Regions from separate parts of the Massilia phyllosphaerae genome, predicted to be linked through region 3. Evidence: predicted binding sites of a transcription regulator. Region 3 holds the regulator's gene; each other region holds the start of a gene.

Region 1 (6,053 bases), on a different contig from region 3:
GACGTCGCCGATGCAGACCTCGCTGAAGGGCTATTGGCACGTTTAAGACGAAGGGGCGAAGATGAGGTGCCCACCGGTCCGGGATTCTGTATCTGGAGAGGGTTTTTTGTGGAGCCATTACCGGCTCATGCTACCGAACATATCGTGATGCATATCGGTCTGCCCCGTCATCCCGACGTCGGTATCGCATTCGCCAGCTTGCCGGGCGGTGGCACTACACGCAGCCTGCTGAAGCGGGTGAAGGATATGGATGCGGAGGCCGGTGCGGACGAAATGCTGCGCGTGACCAAGCTGAGAACAGGGAAACGCCACATCAATGATCTGTCCGGTGAGGAGGTACTGGAGCGTGTCCGCGAACTCAATTTCGCGACTACCTTTGGATTTGTCTGGGAGACTGAAGGCGTAAAGTACAACCCGCTGAAGCCTTTCTTGTCGCTGGAGCTGCATTCCGGGATCAGCCTGGAACCCGCCGCAAGGCCAGCTGATTCGAGCCTGCATGAAGACGCTGTCCTGGCCCTGTGGGACATGATCTCCTCCAGTATCCGCATGCGTCCGACCAGCCTGCCATTACCCGCCGGTCATTCGCCGCTGCCTGAGCCGAAGTTGGGCGCAATCGCCAACCCAGGCAACGCCTTCCCCTGACCCGGCATGCGCTGCCTGATCCTCGGCTTCGTCGCTGGCGTCCTGGTGCTGCAGAACGCCGCCACGCTGCCGCCGTCCGGACTACAACTGTGCTGCGCCGCCGCCGCCCTGATGCTGCTGCTTGCGGCACGGCGTGCGACCCGGACTTCAAGCGGCATCGCAGCCTGCGCCGGCGCCGGCATCCTGCTCGGCTACGCCTGGGCCGCGCTGCTGGCCCAACTGGCACTGGCGCCGGCCCTGTCCACGGTCGACGAAGGCCGCGACCTGCAGGTCGTCGGCATCGTCGACAGTCTGCCGGCGCGCTTCGAGCAGGGCATCCGCTTCAACCTGAAGGTCGAGCGCACGCTGACGCCGCAGGCTGCCGTACCGCCGCGCGTCGCCCTGTCCTGGTATGCGGACAGGGGCCAGGCCGCCGGCGCGCTCGCCGAGGTGCAGCCCGGGCAGCGCTGGCAGCTCACGGTGCGCCTGCAGCGCCCGCACGGCAACGCCAACCCGGGCGGCTTCGACTACGAAGTCTGGCTGCTGGAGCAGGGCGTGCGCGCCACCGGCTACGTGCGTGCGGCAGGTAGCGACAACCGCCGCCTCGACGAGGTGGTGCCCGGCATCGGCACCGCGGTCGAGCGCAGCCGCGCCTTCCTGCGCGAGCGCATCCTGCATGCGCTGGCGGGCAGGGAATATGCCGGCGTGATCGTGGCGTTGGTGATCGGCGACCAGCGCGGCATCGAGCAGTCCGACTGGCAGGTGTTCAACCGCACCGGCATCGGCCACCTGATCTCGATCTCCGGCCTGCACATCACCATGATCGCCGGGCTGGCGGCGCTGGGCGCATCGACGCTGTGGCGGCGTTCGTTCTTTACCGGTGCCCAGTTGCCCTTGCTGCTGCCGGCGCAAAAGGTGGCGGCGCTGGCCGGCGCCGTGGCCGCCCTGCTGTACGTGCTGCTGGCCGGTTTCGGCGTGCCGGCCCAGCGTACGCTGTATATGCTGACGGTGGTGGCGCTGGCCCTGTGGAGCGGGCGCCTGAGCGCGGTCACGCACGTGCTGTGCGCGGCGCTCGGGGTGGTGGTGGTGCTCGACCCGTGGGCGGTGCTGTGGCCCGGCTTCTGGCTGTCGTTCGGCGCGGTGGCGATGATCCTGTTCGCCGGCCATGGCCGGCTCGGACCGCAACCATACGGCATGCGCGGCACGCTGCTGCTGGCCGGACGCACCCAGTGGGCGGTCACGCTCGGGCTGGTGCCGCTGACGATGCTGCTGTTCGGCCAGGTCTCGCTGGTCAGCCCGCTGGCGAATGCGGTGGCGATCCCGCTGGTGAGTTTCGTCGTCACGCCGCTGGCGCTGGCCGGCAGCCTGCTGCCCGAGCCGCTGTGCGGCTGGCTGCTGGTGCCGGCGCATGCGGCGGTGGCGGCGCTGGCCTGGCTGCTCGGCCACCTGGCCGCGCTGCCGGCCGCGGTGTGGCGGGCGCCGGCGCCGCAGGGCTGGGCGCAGTCGTGGATATTCCTGCTGGCGCTGGGTGGCACCTTGTGGATGTTAATGCCGCGCGGCTGGCCGCAGCGCTGGGCCGGCGCCGTGGCCTGGCTACCGCTGCTGCTGCAGGCGCCCGACCATCCTCCGGACGGTGGCTTGCGCGTGACCGCGTTCGATGTCGGGCAGGGGATGGCGCTGCTGGTCGAGACCGCCGGCCACCGCCTGCTGTACGACACCGGTCCCGGCTATGCGCCGGGCGCCGATGCCGGTAGCCGCGTGCTGTTACCCTACCTGCGCATGCGCGGTATCGGCGCGTTCGACGGCATGGTGATCAGCCACGGCGACGTCGACCACACCGGCGGCGCGGCGGCGCTGCTGGCCGAGCTGAAGGTCGGCTGGCTGGCGTCTTCGCTCGCTGCCGGGCATCCGCTCGCACGGGCTGCGCCGCGCTACCTGCAGTGCGCGGCCGGCCAGCACTGGGAATGGGACGGCGTCCGTTTCGAGATGCTGCATCCGGCGCCGGCCAGCTACGCCGACACCGGCCTGAAGGCGAACGCGCGCAGCTGCGTGCTGCGCATCAGCCGTGGCAAGGGCAGCGGGCGGCGCAGCGTGCTGCTGGCCGGCGACATCGAAGCCGCCCAGGAAGCGGCGCTGGTGGCCGGCGCGCCCGGCCGGCTGCAGGCCGACGTCCTGCTGGCCCCGCACCACGGCAGCGGCACCTCGTCGACGCCGGCGTTCCTGCGCGCGGTGCAGCCCAGCGTCGGGATCTTCCAGGTGGGGTGGCACAACCGCTATCGCCATCCCAAGAAAGAGGTCTATGAACGCTACGGTGCGCTCGGGATCGAGCGCCTGCGGACCGACCTCGCGGGTGCGCTGACGATCGAGGCCGGCGACGCCGTCGCCATCGACAGCTACCGCGCCGTCCATGCCCGTTACTGGTACGGGCACTGATGTTCACAATATGTCAATGTCGGAATACTTTACAGAGACACCGGGCTGAGGCTGGACTGTTGCCGTAAGTCCTTGAAATTGCTGGAAAGAACGCAAATGGCATAAGTTGTGCTTGTGAAAGATGCTTACTGTCAAAAAGTGACTTATGAAAAAGCTAATCACCTGCGCGCTCGCCGCATTGTCCATCCATGCCAGCAGCCAGGCCAACGTCGTCTATGAGTGGCAAGGTAACAACAATGCCGCGCCTTTCAACATCACCTTGCGCATGGAATTCACCGACGCCGCCTTCGAGGCCGGTGCCGTGCACGTGAGGGCGCGCCCGTACCAGTTCCTGCCGAACACCGGCCTGGTCGCCTTCCATTACAGCTTCCCCGGACCGGCGCAGCCGGTTTCCTACTTGCCGACCGAGCGGCCGTTCGGCGAAGGCGAATTGCTCGACATGGATATCGTGTTCGAGGACGACCTGACGCTGTCCGGGACGTTCAAGGCGATCGGTATCGAGAGCCATGTTTTCATGGACAGCGTCGGCAGCTTGTTCACCGTCACCAACGCCAACAGCGATGCCGGCATGGGGTGGGCCGGCTGCGCGCCGTGGACGGCGTGCTCGGGCGCGACCGGGGTGTTCCGCCAGGTACCCGAGCCCGGCAGCATGGCGCTGGTGGGGCTTGGCCTGCTGGGCCTGGCGCGCCGGTTCCGGGCCCGGCGCGGGAAACCACCGGCGCTCTGATCCGCTCAGGCCGGCGGCGCCTCCGCCAACGGCAGCGTGATCGTCACCCGCAGGCCGCCGCCGATGCGGTTGGCCGCGGTGATGCGTCCGCCGTGGCTGTCGACCACGCGCCTCGCGATCGCCAGGCCCAGGCCGTGGCCGTCGACGTTGTTCATGGTCGGATTCGAGCGGAAGAAGGGTTCGAAGATCTCGCCCAGGTGTTCGGGCGCGATGCCGGGACCGCGGTCGAGCACGTCGATGTCGGCCTCGCCGTTCCCGCCGCGCAGCTCGACCTCGACCTCGCTGCCGGCGCCGCCGTGCTTGACGGCGTTGCGCACGATGTTTTCCACCGCGCTCCACAGCAGGTCCGGGGCACCGCGCACCGTCACCGGTGCCGGCGCATGGACCTGGATGCGGGCGCCGGCCTCGAAGCGGGCGTCGTCGGCGATCTGGTCGATCATCTCGACCAGGTCGACCGGCTCGCAGGCCGGCAGCGTGGTCGATGCTTCCAGCCGCGACAGCGTCAGCAGCTCGCCGACCAGGCGGTCCATGCGCACGCTCTCGCGCTCGATGCGTTCGAGCGAGGGCTGGATCTTGTCCGGCTGCTGGTGCGCCAGGCCGATCGCCGCCTGCAGGCGCGCCAGCGGTGAACGCAATTCGTGCGAGACGTCGTGCAGCAGGCGGCGCTGGCCCTCCATCAGGGTGCGCAGGCGCGCGCTCATGCGGTCGAAGTCCTGGCCCAGTTCGGCCAGCTCGTCGCCGCCGACGCGCGAGCGGGCGCTGGCGAATTTCGGCGCCAAGTCGCCGGCGGCGGCCGATTCGAAGGCGTTGCGCAGCGCCCGGATCGGACGCGAGAAGTACCAGGCCAGCAGGGCGGCGAACAGCAGGCTGGCCAGCGTTGCGGCAGCCACGCCGAACCAGCGTCCGACGTGCGGCGGGAAACCGAAACCGCCCATCCCGCCCGGCATGGGGCCGGGACCGAAACCCGGCCCCATATGCGCACCGTGGCCGCCGCGCCTGGCGCCGTCCATGCGGCCATCCATGCCGCCGCCCATCGGGCCGATCGGCGCCGCGGTGCCGATGGCGCCGCCGCCGGCTTCGATGCGCGCCGCATCCTGCAGGATCGCGTCCGGGGCGCTGCGCGGGATGCGCGAGGCGAAGGCGATGTACTTGCGTCCGTCGGGGCCGGTGAGCTGGGCCACCGCGCGCGCTGGGTTGTCGTCGCCGAGGTTGCGCGTGACTTCCTCGCGCAGCTTGGCAGGCACCGGGCGGCCCAGCAGTTCGCGGCCTTGCGCGTCCAGCACGTACAGGCGCATGCGGCGGCTGTTGCCGGCCAGGTCGCGCAGGCCGTCGACGCCCGCATGGCGCAGGGTGGCGCGCGCCGCGTCCAGCATCATCATGCCCGGCGGGCCGACGTCGAGGGTGGTCTCGACGTTGCGGTTACGGGTCTGGTCGCGCAGCCAGACCGTGGCGAGCGTGCCGATGGTGGCCGCGACCTGGGCCAGCAGGATGCACAGGAAGAATTTCCAGAACAGCCGGCCCATCGCTACTCGCGGATCAGCTGGTAGCCGAGACGGTAGACGGTCTGCAGGCAGGAGCGGCCGTCGGACAGGGTGCCCAGCTTGTGGCGCAGGCTGCTCAGGTGGACGTCGATGTTGCGGTCGAAGCGCGCCAGCGGCCGCCCCAGGCCCTGCTCGGACAGGTCGTTCTTGCTGACCGGGCGCCCGGCATTGCGCGCCAGGACTTCGAGCAGGTTGAATTCGGTGCTGGTGAGTTCCAGCACGCTGCCGTCCCAGGTGGCGCGGCGCTGCTCGGGCAGCATGGTGAGCTTGCCGACCGTGAGCGTGATGCCGGGGCCGTCATTGGGCGAGCCCTGGGTGCGGCGCAGGATGGCGCGCACGCGCGCCGTCAGTTCGCGCGGCGTGCAGGGCTTGGCCACGTAGTCGTCGGCCCCTAGCTCGAGGCCGAGGATGCGGTCTGCGTCGTCGCCGCGGCCGGTCAGCATCAGCACCGGCATGCGGCTGGCGGCGCGGATGCGGCGCAGGGTGTCGATGCCGTTCATGCGCGGCATCATCACATCGAGGATGGCAATCGCGTACTGGCCGGACAGGGCTTCACGGGCACCGGTTTCGCCATCATGCGCACATGCCACGCGGAAACCTTCCTGCTCCAGGTATTCCGTGAACATCCCGACCAGTTCGGTATCGTCGTCAATTAACAGCACTTGGTTCATGCTCGCATCTTAGCAAACCCGAGGCCCGCGGCGGCGCTGCCGGGCTTGTCTTTACCCCAA
Region 2 (6,053 bases), on a different contig from region 3:
CGCCCGCGCATGTCAATCCCCACCGGGCCACGCTTGCCAGTTCGTCCGCTGTCGCACGTGTCGTACCTCGGGCAGGCGATGCCGTGCTGTTCAACACGCATGTCTTGCACATGGCCGAGGACAACCGTACCAACCGGGTCCGCACGTCGCTCATCTACACCTACGGCCATTTCTGGATGAGGTCGAAGCCGAGCGCTGTGCCGAGCGACCTCGCACGTTTCGCCAGCACGCCGCAGCGTCAGCAACTGTTCGGTGTGGATTTGCCCGGTGTCAGTCACTTCGCGCGCCGCCTCGATCGCCTGGCCCCGCCAACGCCGCTGCAACGACTGCAGAGCACAGGAGAGCGTATAGCCCACAGATTGCTGCCTTTGACAAAGCTGCCCCCGCGTGCCTGAGACAGACGTGCAGTTGTCTCCCAGGCACCCAGTCACATCTCTCAGTCTTTCGCCGGATCCCGATAACGGAAAGGATCCGTCGCCGTAGGCTGCTTCGGCAACACATTCCGCGGCATCGGCGTCTCGCTCTCCGCCGCCTGCAGCAGCACGGTCGCCATGATCACCGAGGCCTGGCGCAGGTCTTCGGTACGCAGGTGGTCATAGGTATCCAGGTTCGAGTGATGCACCTGGCTGCCGTAATCCAGCGGATCCTGGATGAACTGGAATGCCGGCAAGCCCATCCCTGCCATCATTTCGTGGTCGGTCCCGCCGGTCTTTTTCGCCACCACTTTATCGGCCCCCAGACTGGCAAACGGCGCCAGCCAGTTGCGCAGCACCGGCATCGCGGCGAAATTGCCTTCGGCGTAGATGCCGCGGATCTTGCCCGAGCCGTTGTCGAGGTTGAAGTAGGCCGTCATCTCGTTGAAGCCGGCCAGCGGCGTGATCGGATAGGTCTCCCACATGAATTCCGGCACCTTGGCCTGGGCCGCGTTGGTGGGGCGGGGGCGGGTCGCGATGTGCTGCTTGATGTAGGCGAGCGAACCGAGCAGGCCTTGCTCTTCGCCGGTCCACAGGGCGAAGCGGATGGTGCGCTTGGGTTTCACGCCCAGCTGCGACAGGATGCGCGCCGCTTCCATCACCACCACCGAGCCGGCGCCGTTGTCGGCGGCGCCGTCGCCGGCCACCCAGCTGTCGAGGTGGGCGCCGGCCATCACGTAGCCGGCCTGCGGATCGCTGCCCGGGATCTCGGCTAGCACGTTGTAGGCCTTGGTGTCGCGGTCGTCGAAGTGGACGTTGTTGTTCAGCTCGAGCTTGACCTCGCCGACTTTTGCCAGGCGCGCCAGCCGGCGGTAGTCTTCGGCGGCCATTTCGACGGCCGGCAGCGCGACGGTGTCGCCCTTGCCGTGGAAATAGCCTTCGCCTTGCACCAGGCCGCCGTTACGGTAAGACATTTTCACCAATGCCTGGGCGCCTTCCGCCGCCATGAAGCGGTCGATCTCGCGCGCCAGCTCGAAGTATTTCTTGTACAGGTCGAACGACTGCTCCGGATCGAAGTGCGGCTGGTCGTAGGTCGACAGCTTGCCGAGTTCGGCCTCGTCGTAGCGCCTGAAGGGGGCGCTGGTGCCGTCCTTGGCGTCGTCCGGGTAGCTGATCAGGACGATCTTGCCGCGCACCTTGCCTTTCCATGCGGCCAGGTCGCGCACGTGGCGGATCGGGGCGACGACGATCGGGGCGCTCAGCGTGCCGCGGGTCGGCGGCGTCCAGGCGACCGGGATCGCGGTGAGGGCCAGGGGGCGCGGCGTCACCATGCGGGCGCTTGCCGATTCGATCCACCAGCCGCGGCCGAACTCGTAGCCTTCGAGGTGGACGTTCTGCAGGCCCCAGCCGCTGAAGGTCTGCTGGGTCCATTTCTCGGCCTTGCGCATCGCGGGCGAGTTGGTCATGCGGCCGCCGATCTGGTCGCTCAGGTAGGCGGCGAGGGGGGCAACCTGGCCGCGGTTGTAGCCTTCGTCGGCGATGCGGTTGATCGTGTTGGCGTCGACCGGCTCGGCTTGAGCGCCGCCGCAGGTGACGAGAACGGCAGCCAGCAGGCCGGCCTTGCGGATATCGAACATGGGTTCCGTTAATTTCATATTGTTCAGGAAAGTCTGTTGAATTTATTGAACTATGTCAACGACTATGCAATGTTCATAGTCCACTACACGTGTTGCGTCTTTCGAAACGGTGTTTCATGTTGAAACATTATGAAACACGCGCGAAATCCCTGTGCTTGCCTGAATGCTGCCAAGTCTTTGAAAATCCGCTCTACTCCCATCGAATCGTGACTGGCACGCGCCTTGCATATTGCTCGTCCATACTCCCAGATCGCCAACCCGAAAGGATCACGTAATGAGCCAACATTCCGCAGGCGCCGCATTCCGCCGCGCCGTCCAGGAAGAACATCCGCTGCAGGTAGTCGGGGCGATCAACGCCAACCACGCCCTGCTGGCCAAGCGCGCCGGCTACCGCGCCATCTACCTGTCGGGCGGTGGCGTCGCTGCCGGTTCGCTGGGCTTGCCGGACCTCGGTATCTCGGGCCTGGAAGACGTGCTGATCGACGTGCGCCGCATCAGCGACGTGTGCGACCTGCCGCTGCTGGTCGACGTCGATACCGGTTTCGGCGCGTCCGCCTTCAACGTGGCGCGCACCGTGCGCTCGCTGATCAAGGCAGGCGCCGGCGCCTGCCACATCGAAGACCAGGTCGGCGCCAAGCGCTGCGGCCACCGTCCGAACAAGGAAATCGTCAGCCAGGGCGAGATGGTCGACCGCATCAAGGCCGCCGCCGATGCGCGCACCGACGAGAACTTCGTGATCATGGCGCGTACCGATGCGCTGGCCGTCGAAGGCATCGATAAGGCGGTCGAACGCGCGGTCGCCTGCGTCGAAGCCGGCGCCGATATGATCTTCCCGGAAGCGATCACCAGCCTCGCGATGTACAAGCAGTTCAAGCAGGCGGTCAAGGTGCCGATCCTGGCCAACATCACGGAGTTCGGCAGCACGCCGCTGTTCACGGTCGAGGAACTGAAGGGCGCCGACGTCGATATCGTGCTGTATCCGCTGTCGGCCTTCCGCGCCATGAACAAGGCGGCCGAGAACGTCTATACGGCGATCCGCCGCGACGGCACCCAGCAGAACGTGCTCGACACCATGCAGACGCGCGCTGAACTCTACGACCGCATCGACTATCACAGCTTCGAGCAGAAACTCGATGCACTGTTTGCACAGAACAAAGCCAAATAAATACGGAGATACGACATGACTGAACAAGCCAAGACCGACGCGCCAACTTTCAAGCCGAAGAAATCGGTTGCCCTGTCCGGCGTCGCCGCCGGCAATACGGCGCTGTGCTCGGTGGGCCGTTCCGGCAACGATTTGCATTACCGCGGCTACGACATCCTGGACGTGGCCGATGCCTGCGAATTCGAGGAAATCGCCTACCTGCTGGTGCACGGCAAGCTGCCCAGCGAGGCCGAGCTGCGCGGCTACAAGGCCAAGCTGAAGTCGCTGCGCGGCCTGCCGCAGGCGGTCAAGTCGGCGCTGGAAGCGCTGCCGGCCGGCGCCCATCCGATGGACGTGATGCGCACCGGCGTCTCGACCCTGGGCTGCGTGCTGCCCGAAAAGGATGACCACAGCATCGCCGGGGCGCGCGACATCGCCGACCGCTTGATGGCCTCGTTCGGCTCGATGCTGCTGTACTGGTACCACTTCAGCCACGCCGGCCGCCGCATCGAGGTCGAGCTAGATGACGATTCGATCGGTGGCCACTTCCTGCACCTGCTGCACGGCTTCAAGCCGCCGGCCGACTGGGTCAGGGCGATGCACACCTCGCTGATCCTGTACGCCGAGCACGAGTTCAACGCCTCGACCTTCACCGCGCGCGTGATCGCCGGCACGGGCTCCGACATCCACTCGGCCATCACCGGCGCCATCGGCGCGCTGCGCGGCCCGAAGCACGGCGGCGCCAACGAAGCCGCGTTCGATATCCAGAAGCGCTACGAGAATGCCGACGAAGCCGAGGCCGACATCCGCAACCGCGTCGCCAACAAGGAAGTCGTGATCGGCTTCGGCCACCCGGTGTACACGATTTCCGATCCGCGCAACAAGGTGATCAAGGAAGTGGCGCGCAACTTGTCGCAGGGCGGCGGTTCGATGAAGATGTTCGATATCGCGGAACGCCTGGAATCGGTGATGTGGGAAGTCAAGAAGATGTTCCCGAACCTGGACTGGTTCTCGGCCGTGTCGTACCACATGATGGGCGTGCCGACGGCGATGTTCACGCCGCTGTTCGTGATTGCGCGGACCTCGGGCTGGTCGGCGCACGTCATCGAGCAGCGCATCGATAACAAGATCATCCGGCCGAGCGCGAATTATGTGGGGCCGGAGGATTTGACGTTTGTGCCGCTGGGGGAGCGGAAGTAAGCTGAGATAAGGGAGCATCCAAGCAATACTGCGCCCGTGAAGCCGTCGCCCCTGCGGAGGCAGGGGCCCAAGTTCGGCGCGTTACGTCAGCGCATGAAAATTGGACTCCTGCCTTCGCAGGGGCGACGTGCCCACCGCTTACAACGGGTCTGGCGCTAACAAGAGAATCAATCATCATGAACAGCAACTACCGCAAACCCTTGCACGGCACCAACCTGCATTACTTCGACGCCAGAAGCGCCGTCGACGAGATCCAGCCAGGCGCCTGGGACAAGCTTCCCTACACCTCGCGCGTCCTGGCCGAAAACCTGGTGCGCCGCTGCGAGCCGCAAGCCCTGGTGCCGTCGCTGCAGCAGCTCATCGAGCGCAAGCGCGACCTCGATTTCCCCTGGTTCCCGGCGCGCGTGGTGTGCCACGACATCCTCGGCCAGACGGCGCTGGTCGACCTGGCCGGCCTGCGCGACGCCATCGCCCTGCAGGGCGGCGATCCGCGCCTGGTCAACCCGGTGGTGCCGACCCAGCTGGTGGTCGACCACTCGCTGGCGGTGGAGTGCGGCGGCTTCGATCCGGGTGCCTTTGCCAAGAACCGCGCCATCGAGGACCGCCGCAACGAAGACCGCTTCGACTTCATCGAGTGGACCAAGAAGGCTTTCCAGAACGTCGACGTGATCCCGCCCGGGAACGGCATCCTGCACCAGATCAACCTGGAGCGCATGAGCCCCGTGGTGCAGGTGCGCGATGGCGTGGCCTTTCCGGACACGCTGGTCGGCACCGATTCGCACACGCCGATGGTCGATGCGCTGGGCGTCATCGCGATCGGCGTCGGCGGCCTCGAAGCCGAGAGCGTGATGCTGGGCCGCGCCTCGTACATGCGCCTGCCGGACATCGTCGGCGTCGAGCTGACCGGCAAGGTACAGCCGGGCATCAGCGCGACCGACGTCGTGCTGGCGCTGACCGAGTTCCTGCGCGCCGCGAAAGTCGTCTCCGCCTACCTGGAATTCTACGGCGCAGGCGCCGCCAGCCTGACGCTGGGCGACCGCGCGACGATCTCCAACATGGCGCCGGAATACGGCGCCACCGCGGCCATGTTCTCGATCGACGAGCAGACCATCAACTACCTCAAGCTCACCGGCCGCGACGACGAGCTGGTGAAGCTGGTCGAGCTGTATGCAAAGGAAACCGGGCTGTGGTCCGACACGCTGGCGAACGTCGAGTACGAACGCGTGCTGCAATTCGATTTGTCGACCGTGGTGCGCAACATCGCCGGGCCGTCGAATCCGCACAAGCGCGTGCCGACTTCGGAACTGGCGGCGCGCGGCATTGCCGGCGTCGTGGAAAACGAGCCGGGCCGCATGCCGGACGGCGCCGTGATCATCGCCGCCATCACCAGCTGCACCAACACCAATAACCCGCGCAACATGGTGGCCGCCGGCCTGCTGGCGCGTAACGCCAACAAGGCCGGGCTGCTGCGCAAGCCCTGGGTCAAGTCCTCGCTGGCGCCGGGCTCCAAGGCGGTGGCGCTGTACCTCGAGGAAGCGGGGCTGCTGCCGGAACTGGAACAGCTCGGCTTCGGCATCGTCGCCTTTGCCTGCACCACCTGCAACGGCATGTCGGGCGCGCTCGACCCGGTCATCCAGCAGGAAATCATCGCGCGCGATT
Region 3 (6,053 bases):
GGCCACCGAAACGCCCGACGGCTACAGTTACCTGACCCTGACCGCGGCGCCGGGCAAGTTCGTGAGCTTCCGCCAGAAGAGCGACCGCGGTCCCGACCAGTGGTTCGAAGGACGCGCCGAGCGCATCGAATACGACGACCGCGCCGAACTGGTAAAACTGTTCTCGAAGGCCGTCATCAAACAGAGCGAAGGCCCGACGGTGACCCAGGAAATGGACAGCGAATACATCGCCTACGACAGCCGCAAGGAACTGCTGGTCGGGTACAACGACCCCACCGGCGCCAGCGTGCCGGGCAAGGGCCGCGGCACCATGATCTACCAGCCGCTGCGCAAGACCGCGGCCACCGCCGCGGCCGCGCCGGCGCCGGCCGCGGCACGCTGATATCTACAAGGATCTGCATCCAATGAAAAAAACAATCGCCGTCGTCGCGCTGTCGCTGGCGGCCCTGAACGCCGCGGCCGAGCGCGCGGATGCGCAAAAGCAGGCCGCCATCGAGTTCGACCAGGCCCACATCGACGAAGTCACCCAGATCCGCACCCTGACCGGCCGGGTGGTGCTCACGCGCGGCACCCTGACGGTCAAGTCGGACAAGGCGGTGCTCAAGGAATCGCCCGAAGGCTACATGGTCCTGACCCTGACGGCGGCGCCGGGCAAGGTCGCCAGCTTCCGCCAGAAGCGCGACGGCGGCCCCAACCTGTGGGTCGAGGGCCAGGCCCAGCGCATCGAATACGACGAGCGCACCGAACTCGTGAAGCTGTTTTCTGACGCCACCGTCCGCCAGCTCGAGAACGGCCGCCTGTCGAGCGAGGTGAACGGCGCCTTCATCTCCTACGACAACCGCACCGAACAGGCGAACGTCGGCGGCAACGCCGGTGGCCAGAGCACGCCGGGACAGGGCCGCAACACGCTGATCCTGGCACCGCGCCGCGGCGCCGCGGCCGCACCGGCCACCACCCCGGCGCCGGCCGCGGGCAATGCGGCAGAGTCGTCTTCGTCTTCAGGAAAGCAATAATGGAATTACGCGCAGAAGCCACCGCCATCCAGGCCGGCAGCAGCACCCTTACCGCCAAGGGCCTCCAGAAAAGCTACGGCAAGCGCCTGGTGGTCCGCGACGTCTCGCTGCAGGTCGCCTGCGGCGAAGTGGTCGGCCTGCTGGGGCCGAACGGCGCCGGCAAGACCACCTCGTTCTACATGATCGTCGGCCTGGTGCCCTCGGACGCCGGCAGCATCGACATCAACGGCAACGACGTCACCGGCCTGCCGATCCACCGCCGCGCCTTGCTCGGCCTGTCCTACCTGCCGCAGGAAGCCTCGGTGTTCCGCAAGCTGACGGTCGAGGAAAACATCCGCGCCGTGCTGGAACTGCAGCGCGAGAACGGCAAGGCCTTGTCCAAGGCGCGCATCACCGAGCGCCTGAACGAACTGCTGGCCGAACTGCAGATCGAGAAGCTGCGCGAGAACCCGGCGCTGTCGCTGTCGGGCGGCGAGCGGCGCCGCGTCGAGATCGCGCGCGCGCTGGCGACCAACCCGCGCTTCGTGCTGCTCGACGAACCGTTCGCCGGCGTCGATCCGATCGCGGTGATCGAGATCCAGCGCATCGTGCGCTTCCTGAAGGAGCGCGGCATCGGCGTCCTGATCACGGACCACAACGTGCGCGAGACGCTCGGTATCTGCGACCGCGCTTACATCATCAACCAGGGCGCGGTGCTCGCATCCGGACGCCCCGACGATATCATCGCCAATGAATCGGTCCGCCGCGTCTACCTGGGTGAACATTTCCGGATGTAGTCATGAAACAGACGCTGCAACTCAAGACATCACAGCACCTTGCACTGACCCCGCAGCTGCAGCAGTCGATCCGGCTGCTGCAGCTGTCCACCCTCGAACTGCACCAGGAGATCGAGCAGGTCCTGAGCGATAACCCGCTGCTCGAGCGGCTCGACGATCCGCTCGACCGTTCGGTACGCCTGCTGGCCGACGGCGCCATCAACCACAATGCCGCCACGCCGGGCGAGGCTCCGGCGCCAGGCCAGACCGCGAATGGGGAAGAGGGCAACGGCAGCGGCAGCGGCAGCGGCAGCGAAGGCGACGCGCCGGAAGGCGGCGCAGAAGACGGGGGCGGCGGCGACGGCGATGGCGGCGACTGGGGCGAGCCCGGCCGCGGCAGCGGCGGCGACGACGAAGATGGCCGCCCGCAGCTGGAAGCCAGCCCGGTCACCCTGCGCGAACACTTGATGGAACAGGTGCGCATGACCTGCAGCGCGGCGCGCGACTGTGCGCTGGTCGAGCTGGTGGTCGACGCGCTCGACGACAACGGCTACCTCGAAGAAGCGCTGGACGACATCTACGCGCGCCTGCCGGAAGAGCTGGAAATCGAATTCGACGAGCTGCGCACCGCGCTGGCGATGGTGCAGAGCATGGACCCGCCGGGCGTGGGGGCGCGCAGCGCGGCCGAGTGCCTGGCGCTGCAGATCCGCCGCATGCCGGGCGTGCCGCTGGTCACGCGGCGCATGGCGCTGACCATCGTCGAAAAGTATCTCACCTGGTTCGCGCAGCGCGAATTCAACAAGCTGAAAAAAGCGCTCGACTGCGACGACGAAGACTTGCGCGAAGCCCAGGCCGTCATCCGCCAGTGCAATCCGCACCCGGGCGCGGCCTTCGCTTCCGACGTGTCGGACTATGTGGTGCCGGACGTGATCGTGCGCCGCGCCAAGGACGGCTGGAGCGTGCAGCTGAACCCCGAAGTGATGCCGCGCCTGCGCGTCAACACCCTGTACGCGCAGGCGCTCAAGCAGGGCAAATCGGAGACCCAGCTGGGCGCGCAACTGCAGGAAGCGAAGTGGCTCATCAAGAACATGCGCCAGCGTTTCGACACCATCCTGCGCGTGGCCCAGGCCATCGTCGACCGCCAGCGCAACTTCTTCTCGCACGGCGCGGTTGCCATGCGGCCCCTTGTTTTACGCGAGATAGCTGATACACTAGGTCTACACGAGAGCACAATCTCTCGCGTAACAACGCAGAAATACATGCTGACACCGCACGGCATGTTCGAGCTGAAGTACTTTTTTGGGAGCCACGTGGCGACCGAAGCAGGGGGCGAAGCCTCCTCGACGGCGATTCGTGCGCTCATCGTGCAACTCACAGGAGCCGAAGACCCCAAGAATCCATTATCCGATAGCAAGATCGCGGAAATGCTGGGGGAACAGGGAATGGTCATTGCGCGCCGTACGGTCGCAAAGTATCGCGAAGCGTTAAAAATCCCGCCCGTCAGCCTCCGCAAATCTCTGTAACAGCAGCTGTCCGCTGCGCGCACTTTTTATCAGCGTTCGGACAGCCGCGCATTTTCAGGAGGAGTGTGTATGAATCTCACCATCAGTGGTCATCATCTCGATGTCACCCCGGCCATCCGTGAATACGTGCAGAACAAGCTGGAACGCATTACCCGCCATTTCGATCAAGTGATCGACTCCCACGTCATCCTCTGCATCGACAATCTTACCCAGAAAGACAAACGCCAGAAGGCCGAGATCAACCTGCGTGTTGCCGGCAAGATCCTCCATATCACGAGCGCCGCGCATGACCTGTATGCCGCGATCGACATGTTGATGGACCGCCTCGACCGCCAGGTCGTCAAATACAAACAGATGCTGCAAAATCACAGTCACACCGCGCTCAAGCGCCTGACTGAAGAAGGAGGAGACGAGGCTCCGGCCACGGCATAGACTGCCGGCTGAAGCACCGTAGACTAAGGGCGCATGGGGCGCCCTTTTTGCTTCTTGGCGCGCTCTGCACGTTACAATGTTATTTTAAAATCCATAAAAAATAACATGAGTGACACCGTGGAGACCCGGATCGCCAATGGCACCGGCATCATTACCCTGAACCGGCCGAAAGCCCTGAATTCGCTGTCGCTCGACATGGTGCGGGCATTGACCGACGCGCTGCTGGCCTGGCGCGACGAACCTGCCGTGGCGGCGGTGCTCATCCGCAGCAGCAGCGAAAAAGCCCTGTGCGCCGGCGGCGACATCCGCTTCTTTCACCAGGTCGGGCAGCTTCCGCCGCAGGGCGGCAGCGCGCTGCTCGAGGATTTCTTCACCGAAGAATACGCGCTGAATCACCTGATTCATTTCTATCCGAAACCGTATATTGCGCTGATGGACGGCGTGGTGATGGGCGGCGGCATGGGCATTTCCCAGGGCGGCCCGGAGTGCGCGCTGCGCATCGTGACCGAGCGCACGAAAATGGCGATGCCCGAAGTAAACATCGGCATGTTCCCCGATGTCGGCGGCAGCCATTTCCTGTCGCACGCGCCGGGGCGGCTGGGCTGGTACCTCGGCCTGACCGGCGCCACCATCGGCGCCGCCGACGCGCTCTACGTGGGTCTGGCCGACGTGTTCGTCCCGTCGGCGCAGCTGCCGGCCCTGGATGCGCTGCTGGCGTCGACGCCCGGCGCCGATGTGCCCGCTGCGATCCGCGCCTTTGCCGCACCGTTCGCCGGCCAGGCCGGCAGCAGCGAACTGCAGGCGCAGCGCGACCTGATCGACCGCTGCTTCGGCGCCGCCTCGGTGGCGGACACCATGGCTGCACTCGAACGGGAAACCGACCCGTTCGCGCACAAGGCGCTGGGCGCGATGCGCCAGCGCTCGCCGCTGATGATGTGCGTGACTGCCGAACTGCTGGTGCGCGGCGCTTCGCTCGGCGTGGCCGATTGCCTGCGCCTGGAACGCGCGCTGGTGCGCCGCACCTTCGAGCATGGCGAGATCCTGGAAGGCGTGCGCGCCCTCGTCATCGACAAGGACAATGCGCCACGGTGGAATCCGCCGGCGCTGGCGCAGGTCACGCCCGGGATGGTGGCGGACTTCTTCGCGCCGGTGTGGCCGGCGCATGCCCATCCGCTGCGCCATCTCGACTAGCGCCGTGGACTCCACCTTACTTCAGCCGCCGGCCGGCTGGCGCGCACGCCTGCAGGGCTACCGCTGGACCGAAGCGCTCGCGGGCTGTTCGGCAGCGTCGGTGTTCCGGCTCGATGCGCCCGGCCAGCCGTCGCTGTACCTCAAGACCGAACCGGCCGGGCTGCTGGCCGAACTGCCGGGCGAAGCCGAACGCCTGCGCTGGCTGGCCGCCGCCGGCATCCCCTGCGCGCCGGTACGCGAGTGGGCGGAAGAGGCAGGGCAGTACTGGATGCTGCTGGGCGAACTGCCCGGACGCAACCTGGAAGACGCCGCGTTTGACCCCGCGATCAAAGTGCGCCTGATGGCTGAGGCGCTGCGCCGCCTGCATGCGCTGGACCCCGCCGGCTGCCCGTTCGCCCACCGCGCCGCGCAGCGCATCGGCCTTGCTGGCGCGCGCCTGCAGGCCGGTCTGGTCGACGCGGACGACCTCGACGAGGCGCATCGCGACCTGGCGCCGGCCGACCTGTTCGCGCGCCTGCAGGCGCAGGCCCCGGCGCGCGAGGACCTGGTGGTCACGCACGGCGACGCCTGCCTGACGAACCTGATCGTGCAGGATGCTGACGTGGCAGGCTGGATCGACTGCGGACGCCTCGGCGTGGCCGACCGCTGGCAAGACCTGGCGCTGGCCACGCGCGACATCAGAGAGGTGCTGGGACCCGAGTGGGTCGCGCCTTTCCTGCGCGCGTACGGTACGCAGCCCGACCCGGCGCGCACGGCCTTCTACCGCCTGCTGGACGAGTTTTTCTGAGAGGAGCAAGACATATGGCATACGAAGAAATCGTCGGCGTGGCCGGCGGCGGCCTGATGGGCGTCGGCATCGCTACCAAGTTCGCGCTGGCCGGCCACGCGGTGGTGGTGGTGGAGTCCAGCGCGGAGCGCGCCGCCGGCATCCCGGCCGTGGCGGCCGGCATCCTGGCCGAGCTGCTGGACGCCGGCGTCATTGACAGGGCAGGGCGCGATGGCGCACTGGCGCGCCTGCGCGTCGCCGGCACACTCGATGCGCTGGCCGGCGCCGCCCTCGTGATCGAGGCGATCCCCGAGGTGCTGGCGGCCAAGCACGCGCTGTATGCGCAGCTGGAAGCCGTGCTGGCGCCGGATGC

What was found. The regulator sigma-54, encoded in region 3, starts transcription at its own class of promoters, with help from an activator protein. The targets are predictions, from matches to a motif close to TGGCANGNAANCTGCTTT.
Region 1: a site for sigma-54 is predicted at 3,152-3,169, ahead of U1H99_RS09380 (PEP-CTERM sorting domain-containing protein). Genes of this name have one in related genera too.
Region 2: a site for sigma-54 is predicted at 2,262-2,279, ahead of prpB (methylisocitrate lyase). Genes of this name have one in related genera too.

Annotation. Positions count from the first base shown of each region.
Region 1 covers NZ_JAXSQX010000002.1:264,338-270,390, forward strand. The annotation lists gene U1H99_RS09370 (T6SS immunity protein Tli4 family protein) at 1-642, shown strand, start outside; gene U1H99_RS09375 (DNA internalization-related competence protein ComEC/Rec2) at 649-3,054, shown strand; gene U1H99_RS09380 (PEP-CTERM sorting domain-containing protein) at 3,200-3,781, shown strand; gene U1H99_RS09385 (sensor histidine kinase) at 3,787-5,304, opposite strand; gene U1H99_RS09390 (response regulator) at 5,307-5,993, opposite strand.
Region 2 covers NZ_JAXSQX010000006.1:374,613-380,665, forward strand. The annotation lists gene U1H99_RS22925 (phytanoyl-CoA dioxygenase family protein) at 1-395, shown strand, start outside; gene U1H99_RS22930 (M20/M25/M40 family metallo-hydrolase) at 437-2,050, opposite strand; gene prpB (methylisocitrate lyase) at 2,325-3,215, shown strand; gene prpC (bifunctional 2-methylcitrate synthase/citrate synthase) at 3,231-4,394, shown strand; gene acnD (Fe/S-dependent 2-methylisocitrate dehydratase AcnD) at 4,571-6,053, shown strand, end outside.
Region 3 covers NZ_JAXSQX010000008.1:235,873-241,925, reverse strand. The annotation lists gene lptA (lipopolysaccharide transport periplasmic protein LptA) at 1-382, shown strand, start outside; gene lptA (lipopolysaccharide transport periplasmic protein LptA) at 405-1,013, shown strand; gene lptB (LPS export ABC transporter ATP-binding protein) at 1,013-1,789, shown strand; gene U1H99_RS26190 (RNA polymerase factor sigma-54) at 1,792-3,291, shown strand; gene hpf (ribosome hibernation-promoting factor, HPF/YfiA family) at 3,361-3,723, shown strand; gene U1H99_RS26180 (enoyl-CoA hydratase/isomerase family protein) at 3,829-4,914, shown strand; gene U1H99_RS26175 (APH(3') family aminoglycoside O-phosphotransferase) at 4,919-5,701, shown strand; gene U1H99_RS26170 (3-hydroxyacyl-CoA dehydrogenase family protein) at 5,716-6,053, shown strand, end outside.